DNA from 2 places in the Brevundimonas sp. FV1ye29L genome. Region 2 is predicted to be linked to the other one. Evidence: riboswitches for the same ligand, from Rfam matches in the RefSeq annotation. Region 2 holds a riboswitch; the other holds the start of a gene.
The links. Region 2 has a riboswitch for cobalamin ahead of ACW17W_RS12980 (ABC transporter substrate-binding protein). Riboswitches for the same ligand answer to the same signal wherever they lie in the genome.

Region 1 (7,565 bases), 370 kb from region 2:
TTCCATCGACATTCCGGCGATGTTGCCGAAGCCTAGAACCGCCGCGACCAGGGCGATGACGAAGAAGATGATGGCCCAGCGCAGCATTGGATAACTCCCGAAAAGGTGATGAAATTCCGAAATCTGAATCTGCGCCCGGTGAGGGAACGCCTTGTCTGACAAACGCCGTGTCGTGAGCTCCGTTCCAGCAGGAGGCGGATCGCCGGACGATCAGAACGAAAACGGCCCGGATGACGGGGTCATCCGGGCCGCAGAGGGGTAGAAGGGCGGGACGCCTCAGCGCCGGCGACGGCCGTAGCCCCGACTTTCCATCCGCTTTTCTGTCACCATACTGGCGACGATGGCCGCCAGGGCCGGGTTGCGCACCAGAAAGAACAGCGCGCCCAGTCCCAGGCCGGCGCCGATCACCGGCCGGTCTCGCAGCAGGTGGACGGCGCGGCTCACGAGGCTGGCGGACTCGCCGTCCTCCTCATCGTCCTCATCAACGAGGCCGCCGTCCTTGAGGAAGACCAGAGCGATCACCGCCGCGACAAGGGCGAAAAGAGCGAAGGTTACGCCGGCGGCGCCCAGGGGCGGGAGCACCAGGGCCAAGGCATAAAAGACCGAGGCGCCGAAGGCGACAACCGCCACAAAGGCGGCGCCGGCGGCGGCGAAGCCCGCAACCAGCTTGCGGATCAGGCTCTTGCCGATCATCAGCGGCGACGACCGGCCAGCAGCAGGCCGAGCACCACGCCGACGCCCAGAGCAATGGCCGTGGACTGGACCGGACGCTCCTGCACCCGTTCGGTGATGTAGCGCTGGGCCTCGTCCAGACGCTCGGATGCGTCATCATAGTAGCCACGGCCGCGCTCACGCGCCTGACCGTAATACTCCCGGGCCCGCTCGCGGAGTTCCTCGGATTTTTCGCGCAGGGCGCTTTCGGCCTCAACGGCCTTGGCGCGGACGCGGGCTTCGGCCTCGGCCGCCTTTTCCTTCAGGCGCGCGGTTTCCTCGCGAGCGCCCACCTTAAGATCTTCCTTCAGGGTCTTGAGGTCGTTCTTGATGTCTTCGCGCGCTTTGGTCGTCGCCATGGTTGCGTACTCCTGAGTGGTCAGCTTGACCGTAAATAGGCCTCTGTGGCTGTCAACGCCACATGGCGCCGCCGGTTCCGCAAAGTCTTCGGCATTGCAACATCGCCGCACCCCGGATTTCAGCGCACACCGGTCGCCAAGTAAGGTTCTGTAAGCTTCCGGGTCAGCCTCCCTTAAGCTTTCCCGTGCAGGATAGTGGCGTGTTCCCGCCGCCCCCTCTTACCGTCTCCGGAAAGCTCGCCATTGCCGTGGTGACCTCGCCCGAGCGCGTCCAGGGATCGGTCCTCGCCGCCCCTTCCGGCGCCCGCGAGGAGTCGCTTCGGGCTCTGCTCCAGACCGCCGCCGATGCGAGTGCGGTCCTGGTGGCGACGCGGCCTGATGGCGATGTCGAACGTCTGCTGGGTCAGGCCTGGCCCTTTCCGAGCCCCTTCGCCGTGACGGTGCGCACCATCCCCCTGTCAGAAGGGGTGGACCGCGTCGAGGCGCGCGCACGCCGCTCGCTGGAACGAATGGGACTGCCGCGCGGCGAAGCCCTGCTGGTATCCAGCGCCGCCGACCTTGCGGGCGCCGAGGGCAGGGCCCTCTGGGACCGGATGCGGGCATTGAAGGACCGGGGGCTGTTCCGCAAGATCGGGTTCTGCGTGACGATGGAGGACGGGCCGCTGCTGCTCGCGCGTCGTTTCCAGCCGGACGTCATCCAGATGCCCTGCAACCTGCTGGACCAGCGACCGGTGACGGAAGGCGTTCTGTCCGACCTGGCCGGACTGGGCGTCCAGATTCACATCGGTTCGCCGTTCGCCGGCGGCCTGTTGTTCATGAGCGGCGACAGCCTGCCGTCGCACCTGTCCGAATACGCCGGAGATCTGTCGCGCACGCGACGTCGCCTGGCCGAGGCGCGGGTGGACCCGATGCAGGCGGCGCTCGCCTTCGCCCTGGGGCTGCCGCCGGCGACGGCCGTGGTCGCCAGCGTCGCCTCGGCCGCCGAACTGCGGGCCATGCTGGCGGCGGCCAACGCCCCCCGGCCCGTTCTGGACTGGGAGGCGCTGGCCCTGCCGCAACCTGCGGCCCTGTCACGGGCGATGCACGGATCAGGCGCATCGGCGCACGACGACGTCTACCGGATCAGTAGCGCAGCCTGATTCCGATATAGCCAGAGCGGCCGGGCTCACCGTAGCCAAGCACCTGCTGATACCGCTCGTCCGCCAGGTTCTCGATCCGGGCGGTCAGGGCCACCTCGTCCGTCAGCCGGAAGGCGCCGTTCAGATTGGCCGTGACAAAGCCCTCGCGCATCCGCGAGGCAGCCGAGTTGCTGTCCGGCTGATCGCCTTCCGCCCGGATCGTCAGGGCCCCCGACAGGCGGTCTCCGCTCCAGCCCAGGGTCGCCGACCCGGAATGCTCCGACACCCGCGCCAGCGGCCGGTCGTTGCTCTCGTCCCGGGCGTCGGTCCAGGCGTAGGCGAGGGTCAGGTCGAAACCGCCACCCAGACGCGCCCGCGCTTCCAGCTCCACCCCGTCCGTGCCGGTCTCGGCGATGTTGACGTAATAGCTGTCGAAGGTCGTCGAGACAGACACATAGGTGATCTGTTCCCCGACATTCAGGCGATAGAGGGTCGCCCGGCCCGTCAGCCGGCCATCGGTCGAGGCCCAGCCGATCGCCGCCTCGACGCTGTCGGCCGTCTCGGGCCGCAGCACCGGAAAGGGGGTCGACGAATAGCAGAAGTCGCACACCGCCTGGCTGATCGACGGCGCCTTGAAACCCGTGCCGTAAGCGCCCGACAGGATGAAGCCGCGCCCCAGCTCATAAGCCGCCGAGATACGTCCGGTCGTCTCGGCCCCGAAATCGTCCGTGTCGTCCCAACGCAGGGCGCCGGACAGGTGCAGACGCTCCGTGGCGTCCCAGTTGGCGACGCCGAACACCGAGGTCGCGCCCAGCGCCTCCGACAGGCCTGACGACAGGCTGCCGGCGGTATCCTCACGCTCGACGCCGAAGGCATAGGCCAGGCGATCGGACAGGGCCGCCCCGTCTGCCTGCCAGCGCCAGACCTGACGATCGGCTTCGAACTGCGACGGATAGTCGGATACGGTCTCCCGGCGGATATCCGAGGCCGAGACACTGATCTGGTGGTTCAGCGACAGGACGTTGAAGCGCGCCCGGGCGAAGCCGGACCACTGGTTGCTTTCGGTCGTGTCGGGGGTGTCGGCCAGGGCCCAGGTCGGGGCCGGGAAGCCGTCGATGTCGGCCTCGCTCCTCGACCAGCGCGCGGCGCCGTCCAGGGTCAGGCCGCCGGTGAAGGCGTAGCGGCCCCTGGCGCCCAGGGTGGTGTTCTGGAAACCGTCGGCCTCGGCAGCCCCATCGGCCTCGTCTGCGGCCGATATCCCGTCCGTGTTGAAACGCGAGACCCAGGCGCCGAAGGCGTAGGTTTCATGGGCGGTCCCGACCGCCAGACGGCCGCGCAGGGTGCTGAAACTGCCCGCCTCGGCCTCGGCCCGCAGGCCGTCGACCTCGCGGGTGGTGAAGGCGATCACCCCGCCGATGGCGTCCGACCCCCACAGCGACGACTGCGGCCCCGACAGGACCTCGATCCGCTCGATATCGCCCAGTTCGAAGCCGGAGAAGTCAAAGGCGCCGTTGATCTCGGCCGGATCGTTGACCGGCACGCCGTCGACCAGGACCAGGGTCTTGCCCGGCGTGGCGCCCCGTATCCGGACCTGGGCGACCCCTCCGAAAGCCCCTGTACGCACCACCGACAGGCCGGGCACATCGGCCAGGATGTCGGCGGCGAAGACGGCGCCGCGCTGTTCGAGGGTCGCCGCGTCGATGACGCGGGCGCCGGGGGTTTCCGCGACGATGGCGGGCAGGCGGGCGGCGGTGACGATGACGTCGTCAACCTCGACCGGGTCCTCAGCCTGTCGGGCGTGGGCCGCAGAGGCGGTGAACACGGCCAGACAGGCCGTGGACGTGCAGAGATAACGCTTCATGGAGCGTGTTCCTTGTCGGTCCGGGCGACAGCGCGCGCCGGGACGTGAAAGCGACCAATCCGCCCTGACGGGGGTCAGGACGGCGCAGAGATCGGGTCGCTTCGACGGAACATCCCTGCGGTCAGCAGGGGGCAGGCCCCACGCCTCTGTCTGGTCCCGGACAGCGGACGAGCGACGGGGGCGGCCAGGTCTCCTGGCTTGCGGTTCGCGAAGGCCGGGACCTTCATCAGCCCGCCGCCCTCGCCTTCCCGCTTTCGCAGTGGCGCCGGGATCGCTCCCGGACCGGACGACGGACCTCGCCGTCTACAGTTGCGGGCACAGCCGCGGCGTCTGACCGCGTTCCCTTAACCGCCTGATCGCCGATTTCGCAGATGCGAAGCGGGACGGCAAGGCCCGGCGGCCGACCGGACGAATCGCTTGAGCCGCCCGGCCCGATCCGTCACCTTGCGCGCTTCATGAACGCCCCCGTCGTCCATCCCCCGGCCCTTGAAGGCGTGACCCCCCTCGCGGGAGGCGTGACCCCCGTCATGGGCCAGTATCTGGCGGCCAAGGCGGCGCAGCCGGATGCCGTCGTCTTCTTCCGCATGGGCGACTTCTACGAACTCTTCTTCAAGGATGCGGAGGTCGCCTCGGCCGCCCTGGGCATCGCCCTGACCAAACGGGGCAAGCACCAGGGCGAGGACATCCCCATGGCCGGGGTGCCGGTCCATGCCCTCGACGGCTATCTGGCGCGGCTGATCCGGCTGGGCCACCGGGTGGCGATCTGCGAACAGATCGAGACTCCCGCCGAGGCGAAGAAACGCGGCTCCAAATCCATCGTGGCGCGCGACATCGTGCGGGTGGTGACGCCCGGCACCCTGACCGAGGACACCCTGCTGGACGCGCGCGGGGCCAACCGGCTGGCGGCGGTGGCGGTCCGGCGCGGGCGGGCGGCGGTGGCGGTGGTCGAGCTGTCGGCCGGAGCGGTGGACAGCGTCGCCTGCGACCTGCGCGACCTCGGCGCGGCCCTGGCGGCGTTCCGGCCGTCGGAGGTGCTGGTCACCGACAAACTCTATTCCGACGCGGAGGTGCGCCCCGCGCTCGACGGCTCGGGCGGACTGGTCCAGGCCCTGGCCTCGGCGGTGGCGGAGCCCGGCGCGGCGCGGACCCGGGTCGAGCGGCTGTACGGCGTGGCCTCGCTGGATGGTTTCGGCGCCTTCGAGGAGGCCGAGGTCTCCGCGCTCGGCCTGATCGCCGCCTATCTGGAAACCACCCAGGCCGGACGCATTCCGGCCCTGTCGCCGCCGCGCCGGTCAGGCGAGAGCGGCTTCCTCGCCATCGACCCGGCGACCCGCGCCAGCCTGGAGATCGACCGCAGCCAGAGGGGCGAGCGCGAGGGCAGTCTGCTGCACGCCCTCGACCGCACCGTCACCTCGGGCGGGGCCCGGGCCCTGGCCGAGCGGGTGTCGCGGCCCCTGCGCGATCCGGCGGCGATCAACGCCGGGCTCGACGCCGTCGAATGGCTGCTGGAACGGCGCGATCTGAGGCGGGATCTGCGGGACGCCCTGCGCACCTCGGCCGATGTGGCCCGGGCCGTGTCGCGGCTGGCCCTGGGCCGGGGCGGGCCGCGCGATCTGGCGGCGATCCGGTCGGGCCTGACCACGGCCGAGGTTATCGGCGGGTTGTTCCTGTCGGCCGGACATCCGGTCGGCGATCCGCTGAACCCGCCGCCGGCGCGGCTGACCGCCTGTCTGGATCGGCTGGAGACGGGCGCCGGGGTGGGACGTCTGCTGGCCGATCTGATCGCCGGTCTGGTCGACGAGCCGCCGCATCTGGCCCGCGACGGCGGTCTTGTCCGCCCCGGCTTCCGCCCCGAACTGGACGAGGCCCTGCGGCTGCGCGACGACAGCCGCCGCGTCGTGGCCGAGCTGGAGGCCCGGGCCGTGGCCGACAGCGGCGTGCCGTTCAAGGTGCGCCACAACGCCGTGCTCGGCTATTTCCTCGAGACTACGGCCAAACACGCCGAGCCTCTGCTGCGGGCCGGGCCGGAAACGCCCTTCATCCATCGTCAGACCCTGGCCAGTCAGGTCCGGTTCACCACCGTCGAACTGTCCGAGCTGGACGCCAAGATCAGCCAGGCGGGCCACCGCGCCCTGGCCATGGAGGGCGAGACCTTCGAGGGCTGGCGCGCCGAGGTCCAGCGGCTGGCCGGCCCGTTGCAGGGTCTGGCCGAGGCCCTGGCCGAACTGGACGCTGCGGCGGCCCTGGCCGAATGGGCCGAACAGGTCGGGGCGGTGCGGCCTGTGGTCGATGACAGCCGCGTCTTCGAGGTGCGCGCCGGGCGCCATCCGGTGGTCGAGGCGGCGGTCAAGGCGGCGGGCGATCCCTTCACCCCCAACGACTGCCGGCTGGACGGCGCGGGTTCGGACTGCGCCCGCCTGTCGATCGTCACCGGACCGAACATGGCGGGTAAGTCCACCTTCCTGCGCCAGAACGCGCTTCTGGTGGTGCTGGCCCAGGCCGGTTGTTTCGTGCCCGCCGCCGCCATGCGGCTGGGCGTCGTCGACCGGCTGTTCAGCCGCGTGGGAGCCGGGGACGATCTGGCGCGCGGCCGCTCCACCTTCATGATGGAGATGGTCGAGACCGCCGCCATCCTGACCCAGGCCACCGACCGCAGCTTTGTGGTGCTGGACGAGATCGGCCGCGGCACGGCCACCTATGACGGCCTGGCCATCGCCTGGGCCGTGGCCGAGGCCCTGCACGAGACCAACCGGGCCCGCACCCTGTTCGCCACCCACTATCACGAGCTGGCGCGGCTGGAGGAGCGGCTGGCCCACGTCTGCAACCTGTCGATGAAGGCGCGGGAGTGGAACGGCGATCTGGTCTTCCTGCATGAGGCGACCCCCGGCGCGGCCGACCGCTCCTATGGCGTGCAGGTGGCGCGTCTGGCCGGGGTGCCCGGCGCTGTGGTGGCCCGCGCCGCCTCGGTGCTGGAGCGGCTGGAGGCCGAAAAGTCCGCTCACGGACGACTCGACGACCTGCCCCTGTTCGCCGTGGCCGACCCGCCCGCCGCGCCGGCCGGACCCTCGCCCCTCGATCGGGCCGTCGCGGACATAGACCCGGATGCGCTCAGCCCGCGCGAGGCGCTGGAAGCCCTCTACCGGCTCAAGGCGCTGAAGGCCTGAGGCCGGTCCCGGGTTTCACCCCGTCGTGAAAGCGGACGGCGGGAACGTCGGCTATGGGTGGGAAGCGGACAAGGCTTCCGGCCGTCACCCGCCGGCAGGCTCGGGCTATGGCGTCGCTATGAGGCTGCCGTCGGACGACGGGGTGATACCTTGCCGCTGTAGAACACGCCAAGCCTGAACACCGCCCACAGTATGCCCGTCACGGCCGTCGCAGCCAGCAGCAGGGCAAGGTCGGGGCTGTAGAGGGCGAGGGTGCCGATCGAGACGCCGAACAGCTGCGGGATGAGCCATACCGAGACCCAGGCCAGGGCGAGGGTCATCAGCAGGGGAAACCACAGGCTGAAGGCGCCGA
Region 2 (7,565 bases):
CAGGAAGCCGATCATCGCCGCCGTCAACGGTTTCGCCCTGGGCGGCGGGTGCGAACTGGCCATGCTGTGCGACTTCATCGTGGCGTCGGACAGGGCGAAATTCGGCCAGCCCGAGATCAATCTGGGCGTCGCCCCCGGTATCGGCGGCTCACAGCGCCTGACCCGTCTGGTCGGCAAGTCCAGGGCCATGGACATGGTCCTGACCGCCCGGATGATGGACGCGGCCGAGGCCTTGACCTCGGGCCTCGCCAGCCGCGTCTTCCCGCACGAGACCCTGCTGGACGAGGTCCGCAAGATCGCCGCGAAGATCGCCAGCCAGAGCCCTCTGGCCGTCATGGCCAACAAGGAGATGGTCAACGCCGCCCTGGAGACCACCCTGACCCAGGGGGTCCAGTTCGAACGCCGCCTGTTCCACTCCCTGTTCGCCTTCGAGGATCAGAAGGAAGGGATGGCCGCCTTCGTCGAGAAGCGGAAGCCGGTGTTCACGGGGAAATAGGTCTGTAGCGTTCTACACTGTGGGGGGCGGGGGCAGACGGGGCGTCCGGCTGTCTCCCTCGGAGCCCGCATCCGTCTGGCGGAGGCTTTTATCGACCTTCGGGTTCAGCCCCGACGCGCCAAGCCTGTTCGGCGCTAAAGCCGGCAGCGCGCAGCCTCTGGACCTTTCTCCAGCCCGCCGAGTCGCTGATTGCTTCAGCTGAGCCTGGCTCCAGCACGATTTCGGTCCTCGCAGTGTCTTCTCCCAGGCTCATAGGGCGGGTCACGGGCCGGGAGACCGCGTGCACGACCCCATCGCTTGAGATCAAAATTGCCCGCAGCCGGGGCGTGCGGCCAATCATCAAGAAGTCCTCCGAGGTTCTGGTTCGCAAGCCTTGTGGCGCGATAGCCGGCAGGCCAATGACATGGTTCAGTTCCACCTCTCCCCCTTGGTCGCGCAGCAGGGTGACATGCAGTCGATCGCCGGGCCGGGGCGCGACACCATCATAGACTATGGCGAGATCCAGCACGCGGGTCGGAACCGGGGCCCGGGCCGGTTTGTCGCAAGGCACGGCCTTTGAACCTCTGGCGCCCTCCAGTCGGTAGTCGATGATCACCTGCCCCCCGGCGTCGCAGGCGGCTTTCACCGCCTCGAACGCCTCGCGCGGTGAGGCCACCGGGTCGAGCCGCTGCAAGGCCAGCACCTGCAGATCGGGCGAGTCCGATCCGTCACAGCGCTGAAGGTGGATGGTCAGTTCATCGGCCGGGGTAAGGCTGTAGCCGCAGGCGCCCGGCCATGCGGCTTTGAGCACCGGGTCAATGGCGGCGTTTATCATATCCCAGTGCTGCCCAGCGGCGGTCATGTCGCCGTCCATATTGATGATCAGCGGGTTGGACGCTTCTCTCTGGCCCGCCAAGGCGACGGAGCCCGCGAAGACCAGCCCGCCGGCCAGAGCACCGGCAGCTAGGGTCAGGCGGCGGGTGAGACGACCGGCGGCCGGCGCGGGGTTCAGTACGGCTCTCAAACGTTTCATGGCGGTGGTCCTCCCGGCGCCGGTGAAGGTCAGGGCGGGCAGGCCGCCAGAGGCTTGCGAAGCGGCGCGGCTCCGCAAGGCTTCGATCAGGGAACGGGCATAGGCCCGGCGGGCTTCCGGGGCGGCGCCGGTCAGGGCCAGGGCGTCGCAGGCCTCCTCGCGGGCGGCGGCGCGACGGGCGCGCAACACAGGCATCAGGGGATTGGCGGCCAGCAGGGCCAGCAGAATCTCTTCCAGCCAGAGGGCGTGATGGTCGCCGCGCTTCAGGTGCGCCAGCTCGTGAGCGATCATGGCGCGGGTCGCCGCCGGGTCCGCCGACGGGGCGACCAGCCCAGCGGGCAGGATCAGCCGCGCGCGGCCCAGACCGGCCAGCAGCGCCTCGGGGGCTGCCGTGCTGATCCCGACAAGCGGCGGGAGCATGGCGAGATCGCGGGCGGCGGCCTCGACCAACGCCGTCACGCCCGGTCCCGGCGTTTCCGTTCGAGCGAGAATCCGGACCAGTCGGCGGGCGCGCAGGGCCAGCGCCGCCAACCGTCCGAGGGTCAGCAACAACGCCACAGCCAGCAGGGCCCAGGCGATCCCGGTCGCGTCGAAGGCCAGACCGGCCGACGGCGCCGCAGCCACGAACTCGACCGGCGCCATGGCCAGCTCTGTCGTCGGAGCGGCGGGGGCGGTCGCGATCTCGCGCACCGGGGCGGGCGTCAGCAGCAGCAGGCCGACCGCCAGCGGCGGCAGGGCCGGCAGGATCAGGGCTGCGGCCCAGATCCGGTCCCTTACCCGGGGGTCGGCGGTCAATCGCTCTACCCCCCGTCCCCCCGCCCAGCCGAGGGCCGCCACGACCACGGACAGGCCCATCGACAGGGCCAGAAGCTCGGGGGCGCCCATTAGCGGCTCTCCCGATCGGCGTCGGGCGCCGCCAGCACCGCCTCAAGCTCGGCGATGTCGTCCGCATCCAGAATCTGGCTGCCCGAAAAGGCCGCCGCGGGAAGGGGGCCGTCGATATCCAGCAGGGCGCCCAGCCGCTTCATCAGCCCGCCGATCACCGCTGTCTTGGGCTGGGCCGTGGCATAGACCGCCATCCCGTGCACGTCGCGCCGGGTCAGCAGACCCTTGGCCCGCATCCGCTCCAGCACCGTCCGCGTCGTCGAGGAAGACCAGCCCAGGTCGCCCGCGATCCGGCTCTGAACCTCGCGCGCCGACAGATCGCCGTCGCGCCAGAAGCATTTCAGCAGGTCCAGTTCGGTCTCGCTGGGAGCAGTGGGTTCGGCCATGATGCAGGTCTCACGTTGGACGTCATGCAGACGCTACAATTGTAACTTACCAGCGTCAACCGTCGCGCCCAACTGCCGGTCGTCGACGAGGTTGCGGGCGGCCAAGCCGCCATTCCGCCCCGCCAACGCCCCCTGCATTGCCCCCGTCTGCATCCTCGACTAACGCTGGCAGTGCGACAGGTTCTCCGCCGCAGGCTATCGGCGTCGGGGATGAAAAGGGAACTCGGGTGGAAATGCCCGGACTGCCCCCGCAACTGTAGGCGGCGAGCCCGCGTCATCAGCCACTGGACCCCGGTCCGGGAAGGCGACGCTCCGGTGTTGACCCGTGAGTCAGGAGACCTGCCCGTCGCGGTCGTCCTTCGTCCGGCCGGGGTGCGTCGGAAGGAGCGGGTTCGCCCGACCGACGACGTCCGTCTGTCGCTCGAGGTCCGCCAATGCCGCCGCCGCTGCCTGAATCCGAACCCGCGCCTCCGCCCCGTCGCCGCGCGGTGCTGGCCGGCGCGGCGGCCATCGCCTTCAGCCCTGCAGTCGCCCTCGCCGCTGCCCGGCCGCGCCGCATCGTCTCCCTCAATCCCTGTCTCGACGTGATCCTGATCCGGGTCGCCGACCGGGACCAGATCGCGGCGTTGAGCCGCTATTCGCGCGATCGCTACGGCTCAACCATCGCCGATCAGGCCCGAACCCTGCCGTTCACGCGGGGGACGACCGAGGAGGTGCTGGCCCTGTCGCCTGACCTGGTCCTGGCCGACCGCTGGGGCGGCGACCGGGTCGCATCGGCCCTCGCGCGCGTCGGCATTCGCGCCGAACGCTTCGATGTGCCCGACAGCGTCGCCGCCAGCCTGGCCCAGATCCGTCGGATCGCCGGCCTTGTCGGCCGCCCGGAGCGGGGCGAGGCCCTGGTCCGCTCCATCCAGACGACCCTGGCCCAGACCGCAGCCCGTCCCGGCGACCGCCCCGTGTCCGCCCTCGTCTTCATGCCCGGCGGCTTCGCCTCGGGCCCCGGCACATTGATGGACGAGATGATGCGCCGCGCCGGACTGGTGAACGCCGCCGCCCGCTATGGGCTGAGCGGCTCCATGGCCGTGCCGCTGGAGCGGCTCATCGCCGATCCGCCCGAACTTCTGCTGACCGGCGCCCCCTTCCCCGGCTCGCCCGGCTGGGCCGAGCGGACCATGGAGCATCCGGCTCTCGCCCGGCTGTCGTCCCGCATGCGCCGCGCGGTCTTTCCCGAACGGCTGCTGTTCTGCGGCGGGCCGGTGTTGATGCAGAGCGCCCGCACCCTCGCCGCCGCCCGGCGCAGCGTACTGGAGGCCCGGACATGAGGTCCGCCCTCCTCTATCCGTTACTGGCCGGCGCCCTGATCCTGCTGTTCGGCCTCAGCCTGATAGCCGGACCCGTCTGGGTCCCGTTCAGCGCCTGGACCGCACCCGACCTCGATCCGCGCTGGGCCATCATCTTCGAGCTGCGCCTGCCCCGCGCCTGTCTGGCGGTTCTGGTCGGCGCCGCGCTGGGCCTCTCGGGAGCGGCGCTTCAGGGCTATACGCGCAATCCGCTGGCCGACCCCGGAGTGCTGGGCGTCTCCTCAACGGCGGCGCTGGGGGCCGTGATCGCCCTCTACTATGGCGCCACTGTCATCAGCCCGTGGATGCAGCCGGCCGCCGCCATGGTCGGGGCCCTGCTGGGCGTCGGCGTCCTGCTGGCCCTGTCAGGAAAAGGGTCAAGCCTCGTCGGCTTCATTCTGGCGGGCGCGGTGCTGAACATCATTGCCGGAGCCGGGGTGTCGCTGGCCCTCAGCCTGGCCCCCAATCCCTGGGCGTTGGCCGAGATCGTCAACTGGCTGATGGGATCGCTGGCCGATCGCAGTTTCGAGGAGGTCCGGCTGGCCCTGCCCTTCATCCTGCTTGGCTGCGGCCTGTTGCTGACGACAGGCCCGGCGCTGGACGCCCTGACGCTGGGCGAGGCCGGCGCGCGGTCGCTGGGGGTGTCGATGTCCCGGACGCGCGCGCTTCTGGCCAGCGGCGTCGGTCTGGCGGCCGGGGCGGCGGTGGCGGTGACCGGCGTCATCGGCTTTGTCGGACTGGTCACCCCACACCTGATCCGGCCCTTGGTCGGGGCCCGCCCCGGCGCCCTGCTGATCCCGAGCGCCATCGGCGGGGCGGTGGTGACCCTCGCGGCCGACATTGTCGTCCGGCTGGTCCCGGCGGCGGTCGAGATCCGGTTGGGTGTGGCCATGGCGGCTGTCGGCGCGCCCTTCTTCCTGATCGTCCTGCTGCGCGACCGGAGCCGCCTGTCATGACCGGGCGCAGTTCCGCCGGTCTCTCGGCGTCCGGCCTGGGCGTCACCCTGGACGGCCGCGCGATTCTCGACGGCGTGACCCTGTCGCTGTCGCCCGGGCAGATCACCGTCATCGTCGGCCCCAATGGCGCGGGCAAGTCCACCCTCGTCTCGTCCCTCGCCGGGCTGCTCAAGCCCACGTCCGGCCTTGCGGCCCTGGACGGCCAGCCTTTGGACAGTCTGCGTCCCCGCGAGCGCGCACGGCGCCTGGCCTTCCTGCCGCAGACGCCGGAGATCGCATGGCCGGTGACCGTGCGGACGCTCGTCAGCCTCGGCCGCACCCCGTTTACGGGCGCCATGGGCCTGACCGCCGCCGATGACGCCGCCGTCGACCGCGCCATGGCGACCACGGATGTCGTCGCCTTCGCCGATCGTCTCGTGCCCACCCTGTCCGGCGGCGAACGGGCGCGCGTCCTGATCGCCCGCGCCCTGGCGGGGGAGCCGGAATGGCTGATCGCCGACGAGCCCCTGACCGGTCTCGATCCCGCGCATCAGCTGGACGCGGCCGCCCTGTTCAGGACACTGGCCGACAGGGGAATGGGCGTCATCCTGACCCTTCACGACCTGACCCTGGCCCTGCGCCTTGGCGACCGTGTCCTTGTCCTGTCGCAGGGCGCCATTCTGGCCGACGCGGCGCCGGGTGAGGCCCTGACGCCCGACGTCCTGCGCCGGGCCTTCAGCATCGAGGCGTCCGTCGTGGCGACCCCGGCGGGGCCAATGGTCGACATCCTTGGCCGGACGGGCTGACCGACCCACACCGTCAAACAAGAAAAACGCCGCCTGTCGTGGGGACAGGCGGCGCAGTTTGGGACGGCGCGTCGGGGAGGACGGGACGCGCCGTCGTTCAGGAAGAGATCAGAACTTGTAGCTCACCCCGACCGCATAGGTGCGGCCATAGCGCTGGAAGTCGATCGTCCGGCGCTCGTCGCCATTTTCGAACGTCTTGAACGGCTCGTCGGTCAGGTTGTTGACCTGGGCGACCACCGACAGACCCTCGATCGGGCCGGAGCGGAACTCATAGCCGATCTGGGCGTCGACCACGGTTTCCGCCGCGACGGAACGCAGGGTGCGGCCGTTGCCGAAGCCGGCGACCTCGCCGAGATAGTCAGAGCGATAGCGGCCCGAGACGCGGGCCTGGAAGCCGGCGCGCTCAAAATAGAGGCTGCCGTTGACGACGGTCTCGGACAGGCCCGGCATGGCGGTCGGGGCCTGGGCGGGATCGGGCTGGACCTCGCTCTCGGTCTGGGAGGCGCTGAACTGCATGCCGAAGCCCTCCAGCGCCGGGTGGAAGATCTCGAACGGCGTCGACACCGAGAACTCCAGGCCGCGGATCCAGCCGCCGTCGCCATTGTCGGCGGCGTTCAGGAGGCCCTGACGCAGCACCGGCTCCGGGTTGGTCACAGAGACCACGCCGATCGGATAGCCGGTGAAGTCGAACAGCTGGTTGCGGCTGTAAACATAGCTTTCGAGATGTTTGTAGAAGCCGGCCAGGGAGACGTAGCCGCGACGATTGGCGAAATATTTCTCGATCGAGATGTCGGCCACGTCGGCGACGAAGGGCTTCAGCTCGGGGTTGCCGCCGCCGCCGCCCCAGGGCGAACGGTTGATGTCGGTCGAGGCCGCGAATGACGGATTGTAGTTGTAGTTCCGCGAGGCGCGCATGTCGTCCATGCGCGGGCGGGCCAGGGTCCGGGCCACGGCGAAGCGGGTGAACAGGTCGTCTCCCACTTCCAGAATGAAGTTGGCGCTGGGCAGAAGCTCGACATAGTCCGTGCCGCCCGACACCGCGATGGTTTCCGCGACGCCCGGGCCGGTCTGGCGGGCCGAGAAGCCGTCGGAGCTCTGGTCAGTATAGACATACTGCATGCCGACGTTGCCGGTCAGCGGCAGGCCGAACAGGCTATGGTCGATGTCGGCCTTGATATAGGCGGTCGAGACCTTTTCGGTGACCTCCCAGTTGCCCGCAAGCACATCCGCGTTCGGGTTGCGGACCAGGCTCAGGGCGCCGCTGTTGACCACACCCAGGGCGTCATAGCTGATGACCTGCGAAATCCCGAGATAGCCGAGGTCCGTCGGCGCCAGGAGGTACTGCGACGGGATGGTCAGGTCTCCGCCGCCCGGGACGCCCAGATAGAACTGGTCGTTGACAAAGGTCTTCTGGCGCTCGGTGTAGTTGAAGCCATAGGTGATGGCGCTGAACGGGCTCTGGTGCAGCTCGCGCCGGGCGGTCAGGCGAACCGCCTGGATCTCGTCGGTGATCGACGGGGTGTTCATATAGCCGACCTGACCGCCCGGAATGACGTCGCCGCCCCAGCCCTGCGGGCTGGTGATGCGGATCAGGTTCGGGTCGGCATAGTTCAGCAGGCTGGTGAATTCGGTCACGCCGTCGTCGGTCAGGCGGAAGCCCAGGGTGTCGAGGGCGCCGGCGACGTTGCGGCCGGTGCCGGCGTTG

Region 1: another riboswitch for cobalamin. It lies ahead of ACW17W_RS14850 (TonB-dependent receptor plug domain-containing protein); the one in region 2 lies ahead of ACW17W_RS12980 (ABC transporter substrate-binding protein).

Annotation. Positions count from the first base shown of each region.
Region 1 is NZ_CM178730.1:3,014,225-3,021,789, forward strand. Features, by position in the region: gene ACW17W_RS14830 (DUF1328 domain-containing protein) at 1-87, opposite strand, end outside; gene ACW17W_RS14835 (hypothetical protein) at 277-693, opposite strand; gene ACW17W_RS14840 (glycine zipper domain-containing protein) at 693-1,070, opposite strand; gene ACW17W_RS14845 (aldo/keto reductase) at 1,271-2,209, shown strand; gene ACW17W_RS14850 (TonB-dependent receptor plug domain-containing protein) at 2,193-4,049, opposite strand; cobalamin riboswitch at 4,236-4,394, opposite strand; gene mutS (DNA mismatch repair protein MutS) at 4,505-7,213, shown strand; gene ACW17W_RS14860 (serine hydrolase domain-containing protein) at 7,330-7,565, opposite strand, start outside.
Region 2 is NZ_CM178730.1:2,641,946-2,649,510, forward strand. Features, by position in the region: gene ACW17W_RS12965 (enoyl-CoA hydratase-related protein) at 1-496, shown strand, start outside; gene ACW17W_RS12970 (M56 family metallopeptidase) at 585-2,393, opposite strand; gene ACW17W_RS12975 (BlaI/MecI/CopY family transcriptional regulator) at 2,393-2,779, opposite strand; cobalamin riboswitch at 2,941-3,140, shown strand; gene ACW17W_RS12980 (ABC transporter substrate-binding protein) at 3,214-4,101, shown strand; gene ACW17W_RS12985 (FecCD family ABC transporter permease) at 4,098-5,075, shown strand; gene ACW17W_RS12990 (ABC transporter ATP-binding protein) at 5,072-5,860, shown strand; gene ACW17W_RS12995 (TonB-dependent receptor) at 5,969-7,565, opposite strand, start outside.